One region of the Hydrogenophaga bisanensis genome, then DNA from elsewhere that is predicted to be linked to it. Evidence: predicted binding sites of a transcription regulator. Region 1 holds the regulator's gene; the other holds the start of a gene.

Evidence for each region. The regulator LexA, encoded in region 1, represses DNA repair genes until DNA is damaged. The targets are predictions, from matches to a motif close to ACTGTATNNNNATACAGT.
Region 2: a site for LexA is predicted at 3,454-3,471, ahead of ACFQNJ_RS07155 (DNA topoisomerase IV subunit B). Genes of this name have one in related genera too.

Annotation. Positions count from the first base shown of each region.
Region 1 is NZ_JBHTBX010000010.1:128-4,543, forward strand. Features, by position in the region: partial or broken gene ACFQNJ_RS14380 (type IV pilus assembly protein FimV) at 1-1,292, shown strand, start outside; gene ACFQNJ_RS14385 (D-2-hydroxyacid dehydrogenase family protein) at 1,305-2,312, opposite strand; gene ACFQNJ_RS14390 (hypothetical protein) at 2,370-2,750, opposite strand; gene lexA (transcriptional repressor LexA) at 2,873-3,553, opposite strand; gene ACFQNJ_RS14400 (asparaginase) at 3,651-4,416, shown strand, end outside.
Region 2 is NZ_JBHTBX010000004.1:31,314-35,729, forward strand. Features, by position in the region: gene bamC (outer membrane protein assembly factor BamC) at 1-412, opposite strand, end outside; gene dapA (4-hydroxy-tetrahydrodipicolinate synthase) at 431-1,318, opposite strand; gene ACFQNJ_RS07140 (class I SAM-dependent methyltransferase) at 1,390-1,971, opposite strand; gene ACFQNJ_RS07145 (hypothetical protein) at 1,971-2,111, opposite strand; gene ACFQNJ_RS07150 (MFS transporter) at 2,108-3,337, opposite strand; gene ACFQNJ_RS07155 (DNA topoisomerase IV subunit B) at 3,505-4,416, shown strand, end outside.

The DNA of each region.
Region 1 (4,416 bases):
GATTGGCCGCGCTTGAAGCTGAAACCAAGGCGTTGCGGGAGCAGATGTCCCGCAGCCAGGAACAGGTGGCTGCTCTTCAGTCAAAGGTCGACGAAGGAGCTTGGTTTCGTTCGCTCAGCCTGATGCTCGGTGGGGCACTGCTGGCGGTGCTCGTGGCGGGCGTATGGATCTGGCGTCGCAACCTGTTTCGAGGGCGCGCGCCTGTCTGGTGGGTGGGTGACGAGGCCAGGACACCTGCGGATGCCGAGGTGCCGGCGCAAAAGCGCCCCATCGTAAAAGGCCCCACCCGGTTGCCGGTCAGTCTGCGTGCGCGTAAGCCCGTGCCGGTTGATCTCGACCTGAGTCTGGATGAAGATTCCGCCTTTGATCAGGCACAGGTGGCTGCTGCAGGGCCGGGGGCCGCCGCGGCCAAGCCGCTGGCCGATGCCGAACTGCGGAGGGATTTCGCACCCAGTGGTACCGCACCAGGGCGCTCGGTGGCCACCGAGGAGTTGTTCGATGTGCAACAGCAGGCGGACTTTTTCGTATCGCTGGGCCAGCATGAGCAAGCCATCAGCATCCTGAAGGATCATCTGGAGGAGAGCCACGAACCCAGTCCCTTGGCCTATCTGGATCTGCTCAACATCTATCACAGTCTCGGACGTCGGGACGACTACGAGGCGCTGCGCGAAGATTTCAATCAGGTCTTCAATGCGGGGGCCCCGCCATACGATCAGTTCACCCAGGGTAGCCGTGGTCTGGAGTCCTACGAGACGGCCTTCAGCCGCATCCAGGCACTCTGGCCGCAGCAGAAGGTCCTTGACCTGATCGAACGGTCCATCTTCAGGGACTCACAGGCGACCGACGGGGAGGTCTTCGATCTGGAGGCCTATCGCGAGTTGCTGTTCCTGCACGCCGTGGCCAAGGAGATCGTGCAGGTGCGCAAGGAGGACGACAGCGCAGACGGGGTCGTGAACGACTTTCAGCACACCGCCATGAAGCCCCTGAAGGCTCAGCCATCTGCATTGGTGGAGCCTTCGGCGATGCGGGTCGACGGTGACCGGGTTACAGAGCCCATGAAGTATGCCCCGCCGATATCCAGCAACATCGGTCTTGACGTGGACCTGGATGCGCTTGCGGAGTTGTCCGCTTTCGAAGCGTCGTTGCCCGAGATCACGTCGCCGGTTCAGCCCTCAGCACAGACATCACCATCACAACGCGAGCAGTCGTCCGGTCTGAGCAACATGCTGGACTTTGAATTCCTCGACTTCGTTCCGCCGGCGAATGACCAGCCGGAGCCGCCGAAGAAGTGAGGATGCTTGCGCTCAGCGTCTGACCTGCAGCGCACCGGGGTTGACCACATTGGTGGGTGTGCCCTTGATGAAGTTGACCACGTTGTCGAACGCGGATGAGAACAGAGTTTCGTAGTTGTCCTGTTCCACGTACCCAATGTGCGGCGTGCAGATGCAGTTCTCCAGGCGCAGCAGCGCATGCCCCTGAAGAATCGGTTCCGATTCGAAGACGTCGATGGCCGCCATTCCAGGGCGGCCACGGTTGAGAGCCGTCAGCAAGGCCTCGGGTTCAATCAGTTCTGCGCGAGACGTGTTCACCAGCAGCGATGTCGGCTTCATGCGCGCAAGATCGTCCAGGGTGACGCATCCTGCATTGCGCTCCGAGAGCCGAAGGTGGAGCGACAGCACATCGGATGTCTCGAAGAGGTGCTCGCGGCTGTCCGCCAGTTCGAAGCCGTCGGCCAGCGCGCGAGCGCGCGCATCGTCGCTGCCCCAGACCAGAACGCGCATGCCGAAAGCGCGTCCGTAACCCGCGACCAGCGAGCCGATCCGGCCATAGCTCCAGATGCCAAGGGTACGTCCGTGCGCGACGGCGCCCAGCCCGAAGTTGGGGGGCATGGAGGCCGCCTTCAGTCCCGATTGCTGCCAGGCCCCGTGCTTGAGGCTGGCCACATACTGGGGAATGCGGCGCATGGACGCCATGACCAAAGCCCAGGTCAACTCTGCGGTGGAGACAGGTGAGCTCACACCTTCACAGACCGCAATCCCCCGCTCGGTACAGGCCTGGACATCTATGTGTGCGCCCACCCGCCCGGTTTGAACGATCAACTTCAACCGTGGCAACTTTTCGACGAGTTGGCGGGTCACCAGTGTGCGCTCTCGGATCAGCACCACAATGTCGGCGTCACGAAGGCGAACAGACAACTGCCCGACCCCTTTGACGGTGTTGGTGAAAACCTTCGCAGGGTAGGGCTCCAGCTTGTCGGCACACCGAAGCTTGCGCACCGCGTCCTGATAGTCGTCGAGAATGACAATGTTCATGGGCACTATTGTGCCCGCGTGTGCGCAGACATCCGTCAGGCTGCTCCGTCCGAGAGATCAGGCCGATGCCATCCTTGACTCCATGGCTGCCAGTCGGTCAAGCTCTGCGCAAACATCGCTCATGCGCCCGGAGATGACCAGCCTGGTCTCCTGCCCCCCAAGATCGGCACCCTGCGCGACGCGCACGACACGGACAGGGCGCAAGTTCCGACCGGAAACCGCTTCGGCCGCGCGGGACGCCTTGGCAAAACACACATCGTTGGCAGCCACGGCGGGGATTGGGTGTCCCCCCAGCCAGCCCGCCTTGCGGAACAGTCGCAAAGCTGCATGCTCATTCCCGGGCGGCCTGGGTGTGACATGCACGCCCCGCTGTGGAAGGAAGCTGTCAATGATCTGCAGGGGAGCGCGCCAGCTGCTGGCCTTGAATCGAAATCCCATGTGAAACTCCTGGTCAGGGGTTGTACATAGGCGAGATTGGGCAAAGGCCTGCCACGCAGGGTCTGGCCGCCACAATGGCTGCCAAACGCCCGCCACCTACGAGGCAGGAGGGTCTGAGCTGGTCAGACGAGAAAACTGTTGCGGATCAGGCCAACGGCCAAGCCTTCAATCTCGAACGGCTCTTCGGGACTGACCACAATGTTGCGGAAGTCGGGGTTCTCCGCGATCAGCTCGATGTGATCGGGATGTCTCATGAATCGCTTGACGGTCACATCGTCGCCCAGACGAGCCACCACGATCTGACCGTTGCGCGCGTCACGGGTGGCCTGCACCGCGAGCAGATCACCGTCCATGATCCCGGCATCCCGCATGGACATGCCGCGAACCCGCAGCAGATAGTCGGGTTGTCGGGCGAACAGGCTGCTTTCCACGTGATAGGTCTGGTCGACATGCTCCTGCGCGAGAATCGGCGAGCCGGCCGCCACCCGGCCGATCAGCGGAAGGGCCAACTGGGCCAACCCAGGCAACGCGAGCTGGCGGCTTCGGCCAGCATTGATCGACCGAAGGTCCTCGCTTCTCAAACGGATGCCGCGGGAGGTGCCGCTGACCAGTTCGATGACGCCCTTGCGTGCCAGCGCCTGCAGATGTTCCTCAGCCGCATTGGCCGACTTGAAGCCCAGCTCACTGGCGATTTCAGCGCGTGTGGGCGGTGCACCGGTCCGCGCGATGGCAGACTGGATGAGTTCCAGAATTTGCTGCTGGCGGGCTGTAAGCTTGGGCGAGTAGGACGGCAGTTCTGGCATGTGAACCTCATGGTTAGACTGGTTGCGTATCCAGTAACTGTATTTTTCAACAGTTTTTAGGAAAACACAAGTGCCCCTTCATCACAACCCAGGCAAAGTGGTCATTCTCGGGACTGGCGGCACCATCGCCGGGCGTGCGCAACGGGCGGGCGATAACGTGGGATACACCGCTGGACAGGTTCCCGTGTCCGAGCTCGTGTCGTCGATTCCGTCACTGGCCAATGTGTCTGTCGAGCTCGAACAGGTGGCCCAGGTGGACAGCAAGGACATGGACTTCGCCTTGTGGAAGCGCCTGGCCGACAGGGTGGTCCATCATGTCGGTCGGGATGATGTTCAAGGTGTGGTCATCACCCACGGCACCGACACCATTGAAGAAACCGCCTGGTTCCTCCACCACGTGCTTAATCCGGTAAAACCTGTGGCGCTGACTTGCGCCATGAGGCCCGCCTCGGCACTGGTTCCGGACGGTCCGCAGAATCTCGCGGATGCCGTCTCGGTGGTCCTGGATGGCCGCGTCTCTGGTGTGACTGTGGTCTGTGCCGGCCTGGTTCATGCGCCCGAGCATGTCACCAAGATTCACACCTACCGGACCGATGCATTTGATTCTGGCGAGGCCGGACCCATCGGGGTGGTGGAAGAAGGGCAGTTGCGGGTTTTCTGGTCGCCCAACCCCGGACAGGCTGACGAGGGTCTCTGGCCCGCTGTCCGGTCTGCCGACCAGCTGCCCAGGGTGGAACTGCTGGTCAGTCATGCGGATGCGGATGGTCATGTGGTCAGGGCGATGCTCAACGACACCCTGGCACCCCCTTTGCGCGGCCTGGTGGTGGCCGGGACAGGCAACGGCACCTTGCACGCCAGGCTGG
Region 2 (4,416 bases), on a different contig from region 1:
TGATGCCCAGTTTCTCCTGGTCGGTCTCCAGCTCGAAGCCGTTCTCTTTCCAGAAATCGCGCACGGGGCCCCAGAGCTGCTCGGGGGGCCGGTTGATGACCAGCCAGCGTTGGGTACCAGCCCGTTCGATGCGCACATCGCCGGCGGCCTGGATGGCGGTCGCCGCCGGAGAGGGCGACGCGGCCGCGCTCTGGTAGCCGCTGGCGGTGGCCGTGCCACCGGGCATGGCATAGCGGGAATCGCGGCTCAGTTGCGTGAGGTCCGGCGGCACTTCCAGCGTGCTTCCCCGCTGGGCCGACTTGTAGTCGATCTTGTCTTCCTGCAGGACGGTGCATCCCGAGGCCAAGGCGGCGGCCACGGCCAGAACGGTCCATTGGCCCAGGCGGGAAAGAGGCTTGTTGGCAGCGTGCATGTTCTGTAGCGATTAGGTTCAGTCGATCAGGCCGCTTTGTTGGAGGGCGCTTTCCACGACGGGTTCCAGCGATGCCGTCAGCGGTGTCAGTGGCAGGCGCATCGTACCGCCACACAGACCCATGCGCGCCATGGCCCATTTCAGCGGGATCGGGTTGGCTTCGACAAACAGGTTCTTGTGGACCGGCATCAGGCGGAACTGGATTTCCATGGCGCGCTTGACGTCGCCCGCCAGCGCGGCCTTGCACAGCTCGTGCATCAGGCGCGGCGCCACGTTGGCCGTCACGCTGACATTGCCATGGCCGCCGCACAGCATCAGGGCGACCGCGGTCGGGTCATCGCCGGAGTAGATGGCAAAGCCCTTGGGGGCCTCGCGGATGAGCCACTGGGCACGCTCGATGTTGCCGGTGGCTTCCTTGATACCCACGATGCCCGGCACCTGGGCCAGACGCAGGGCGGTCTCGACCGACATGTCGGCCACGGAACGTCCCGGCACGTTGTAGAGGATGACAGGCAGGTCGCCCGTGGCTTCGGCAATCGCCTTGAAGTGCTGGTACTGGCCTTCCTGGGTGGGCTTGTTGTAGTAGGGCACGACCTGCAACTGGCAGTCGGCGCCGACACTGCGCGCGAACTTGGCCAGTTCGATGGCTTCGGCAGTGGAGTTGGCGCCACATCCCGCCATGATCGGCACGCGGCCGGCCGCCTGTTCCACGGACACGCGGATGATCTCGCAGTGCTCTTCGACGCTGACTGTCGGCGACTCACCGGTGGTGCCGACCACGCCGATGCAGTCGGTGCCTTCGGCAATATGCCAGTCGATCAGTTTGCGCAGGGCGGCGTAGTCGATGCTGCCGTCTTCATGCATGGGCGTGGCCAGAGCCACGATGCTGCCGGTGATGGTTTCCATGATTCCTGATGGAGTGTGGTGATGGTGCGCTGTCGGGGAGATGGCAGGCTGGCCGGGGGCAATCTCTCATTCTAACCAGCGGTCAGGCTGGCGGGATCGGCGGCGGGGGACAGAAAGTGCCTGGCGGGCGCCTCGGGCGGGCACGGCCTCTCGCGCACCGCCACGATCCGCTGCACGAAGCGTTCCGGCTGCTGGAGGAATCCGTCTTCGTAGGCCAAGATGCGCAGCGTCGGCTGGCAGATCGTCAGCAGTTCGCCAGGCTGCAGCAGGAAGTCGGGCCGGGAGGGCTTGCCCACGCTGGCATTGCCATGGGCGAAGGTCTCATAGATGAGCACCCCGCCGGGGGCCACACTGTCCACCACGGTGGGCAGCAGCGGTCGCCAGAGGTAATTGGTGACCACGACGGCGTCGAACTGCCGGCCAGGCCATGGCCACGGACCATTTTCGATGTCGGCTTCGACCAGCTCGCCATCCACGGCGGCATCGGCCAGGGCCTGCGCAGACCGATCCACCCCCGTGACAGGATGGCCTCGCTGGGCGAACCACCTCAGATGCCGGCCAGCCCCGCAGGCCACGTCCAGGACCCGGCCACCGGGCCTGACGAGGTGAGTCCATCGACGCACCCACTCGGATGCGGGTTCGTTACCGTGCATCAGAAGCAGCTCCAGAGTTGGTCGGCCAGCTGGATCAGGAAGTCCGGCTCCTGGTACAGCGTGAAGATGCCCAGCAGCGTCAGGCCGATGCCGACCCACAGGAGTCCCTGCTGGAGGCGGTGACGCAGGGTGGCATTCATGCCGCGGCTCCGGCGCGTGCGGGTCCACGGCCGATCGCGGTCTCGCGCACCGGCAGGTTCACCAGTGCGGCGAAGATGCCCAGGGCGATCGAGATGTACCAGACGATGTCGTAGCTGCCGGTGCGGTCATAGAGCAGGCCGCCGAGCCAGACGCCCATGAAGCTACCGATCTGGTGACTGAAGAACACGAAGCCGCCCAGCATCGAGAGGTGCGCCACACCGAAGATCTGCGCCACCACCGCGTTGGTCGGGGGGACCGTGGACAGCCAGAGCAGGCCCATGGCGGCCGAGAACACGTACACGCTGGCGGGCGTCAGCGGTGCGATCAGGAACAGCGTGATGGCCACCGAACGTGCCAGGTAGATGAAGGCCAGGATGTGCCGCTTGGCCATGCGCTGGCCCAGCGAACCGGCCACGTAGGTGCCCACCACGTTGAACAGCCCGATGATGGCCAGGGCGTAGCTGGCGACCTGTGGCGACAAACCCTGATCCTTGAGGTAGCTGGGCATGTGCACGCCGATGAACACCACCTGGAAGCCGCAGACAAAGTAGCCGGCCATCAGCAGCTGGAAGCTGCGGTAGCCAAAGGCCTCGCGCAGGGCCTGTGCGATGGTCTGCTCGCGCCGTGCGGCCGCTGCGGCCGCAAACCCGGGTTCCCGCAGGAAGGCGGCCAGCGGCATGATCAGCAGCACGGCAGCGGCCAGCACCATCAGGGCCTGCTGCCAGCCAAAGCTGGCGATGAGCCAGCCCTCCACGGGCACCATGAGGAACTGCCCGAAGGACCCGGCTGCGGCGGCCACCCCCATGGCCCATGAGCGCTTTTCGGCCGGGATCTGTCGCCCGATGACCCCGTAGATGACCGCGTAGGTGGTGCCGGCCTGGGCGGCACCGATGAGCACGCCGGCGGTGAGTGCGAACAGCGTCGGGCTGCTGGCGGTCGCCATGCCATAGAGGCCCAGTCCGTAGAGCGCAGCACCTCCCACCAGAACGCGGAAGGCGCCGAATCGGTCGGCCGCCATGCCGGCGAAGATACCGAACAGGCCCCAGGCCAGGTTCTGGATCGCCATGGCGAAAGCGAAGTTCTCGCGTGTCCAGTCCTGGGCCTGGGTGATCGGTTGCAGCCAGAGACCGAAGCCGTGGCGCACCCCCATGGACAGTGTGACGATGGCGGCGCCACAGATGAGCACCTGGGCGGCCGACAGGCGGGGAGCGGAAGCAGAAGTCATCCCGCGAATGTACCGAAATGCCGGCCCGGGGGTGTGTTGCGCGCGTGTCTTGACCGCATGAAATTTTGCCGGGTCATTGATGCGGCCGTCGCAAGAATGCGACCGCCCAGTCGGATTCTGTATATTCATACAGTGAAATCCGGTGTCTCTGCTTACAATCCGCGTCCATGGCAAGCCAGAACCCCCCCGCTTATTCAGAAGGCTCCATCCGCGTCCTCAAGGGCCTGGAGCCGGTCAAGCAGCGCCCGGGCATGTACACCCGGACGGACAACCCGCTGCACATCATTCAGGAAGTGCTGGACAACGCCGCCGACGAGGCGCTGGCCGGCTACGGCAAGAAGGTCCGCGTGAGCCTGCACGCCGACGGGTCGGTCAGTGTCGAGGACGACGGCCGCGGCATCCCTTTCGGCCTGCATCCCGAAGAAAAGGCCCCGGTCATTGAACTGGTCTTCACCCGGCTGCATGCGGGCGGCAAGTTCGACAAGGGCAAGGGCGGGGCCTACAGTTTTTCGGGGGGCCTTCACGGCGTGGGCGTCAGTGTCACCAATGCCCTGGCTACGAGGATGGAGGTGACCAGCCATCGGGAGGGGCAGGTCGCCCGGCTGGTGTTCGCGGGCGGCGATGTGATCGAGCCGCTGGTGGTGCGGGCGCAGGCAGAGGGCGACCGCAAGCAGGGCACCACGGTGCGGGTGTGGCCGGACCCGAAGTACTTCGATTCACCCGCACTGCCGATGGGCGAGCTCACGCACCTGCTGCGCAGCAAGGCGGTGCTGATGCCGGGGGTCTCGGTCACCCTGCACAACGAGAAGACCCGCGACACGCAGACCTGGCAGTACAAGGGTGGCCTGCGCGACTACCTGGGCCAGACGCTGAGCGCCGATCCGGTGATCCCGCTGTTCGAGGGCGAAGGTTTTGCCGACAGCAAGGACGAAAGCTTTGCCGAAGGCGAGGGCGCGGCCTGGTGCGTGGCGTTCACCGAAGACGGTGCGCCCGTGCGGGAAAGCTATGTCAACCTGATTCCCACGAGCGCCGGAGGTACCCACGACAGCGGCCTGCGCGACGGCCTGTTCCAGGCGGTC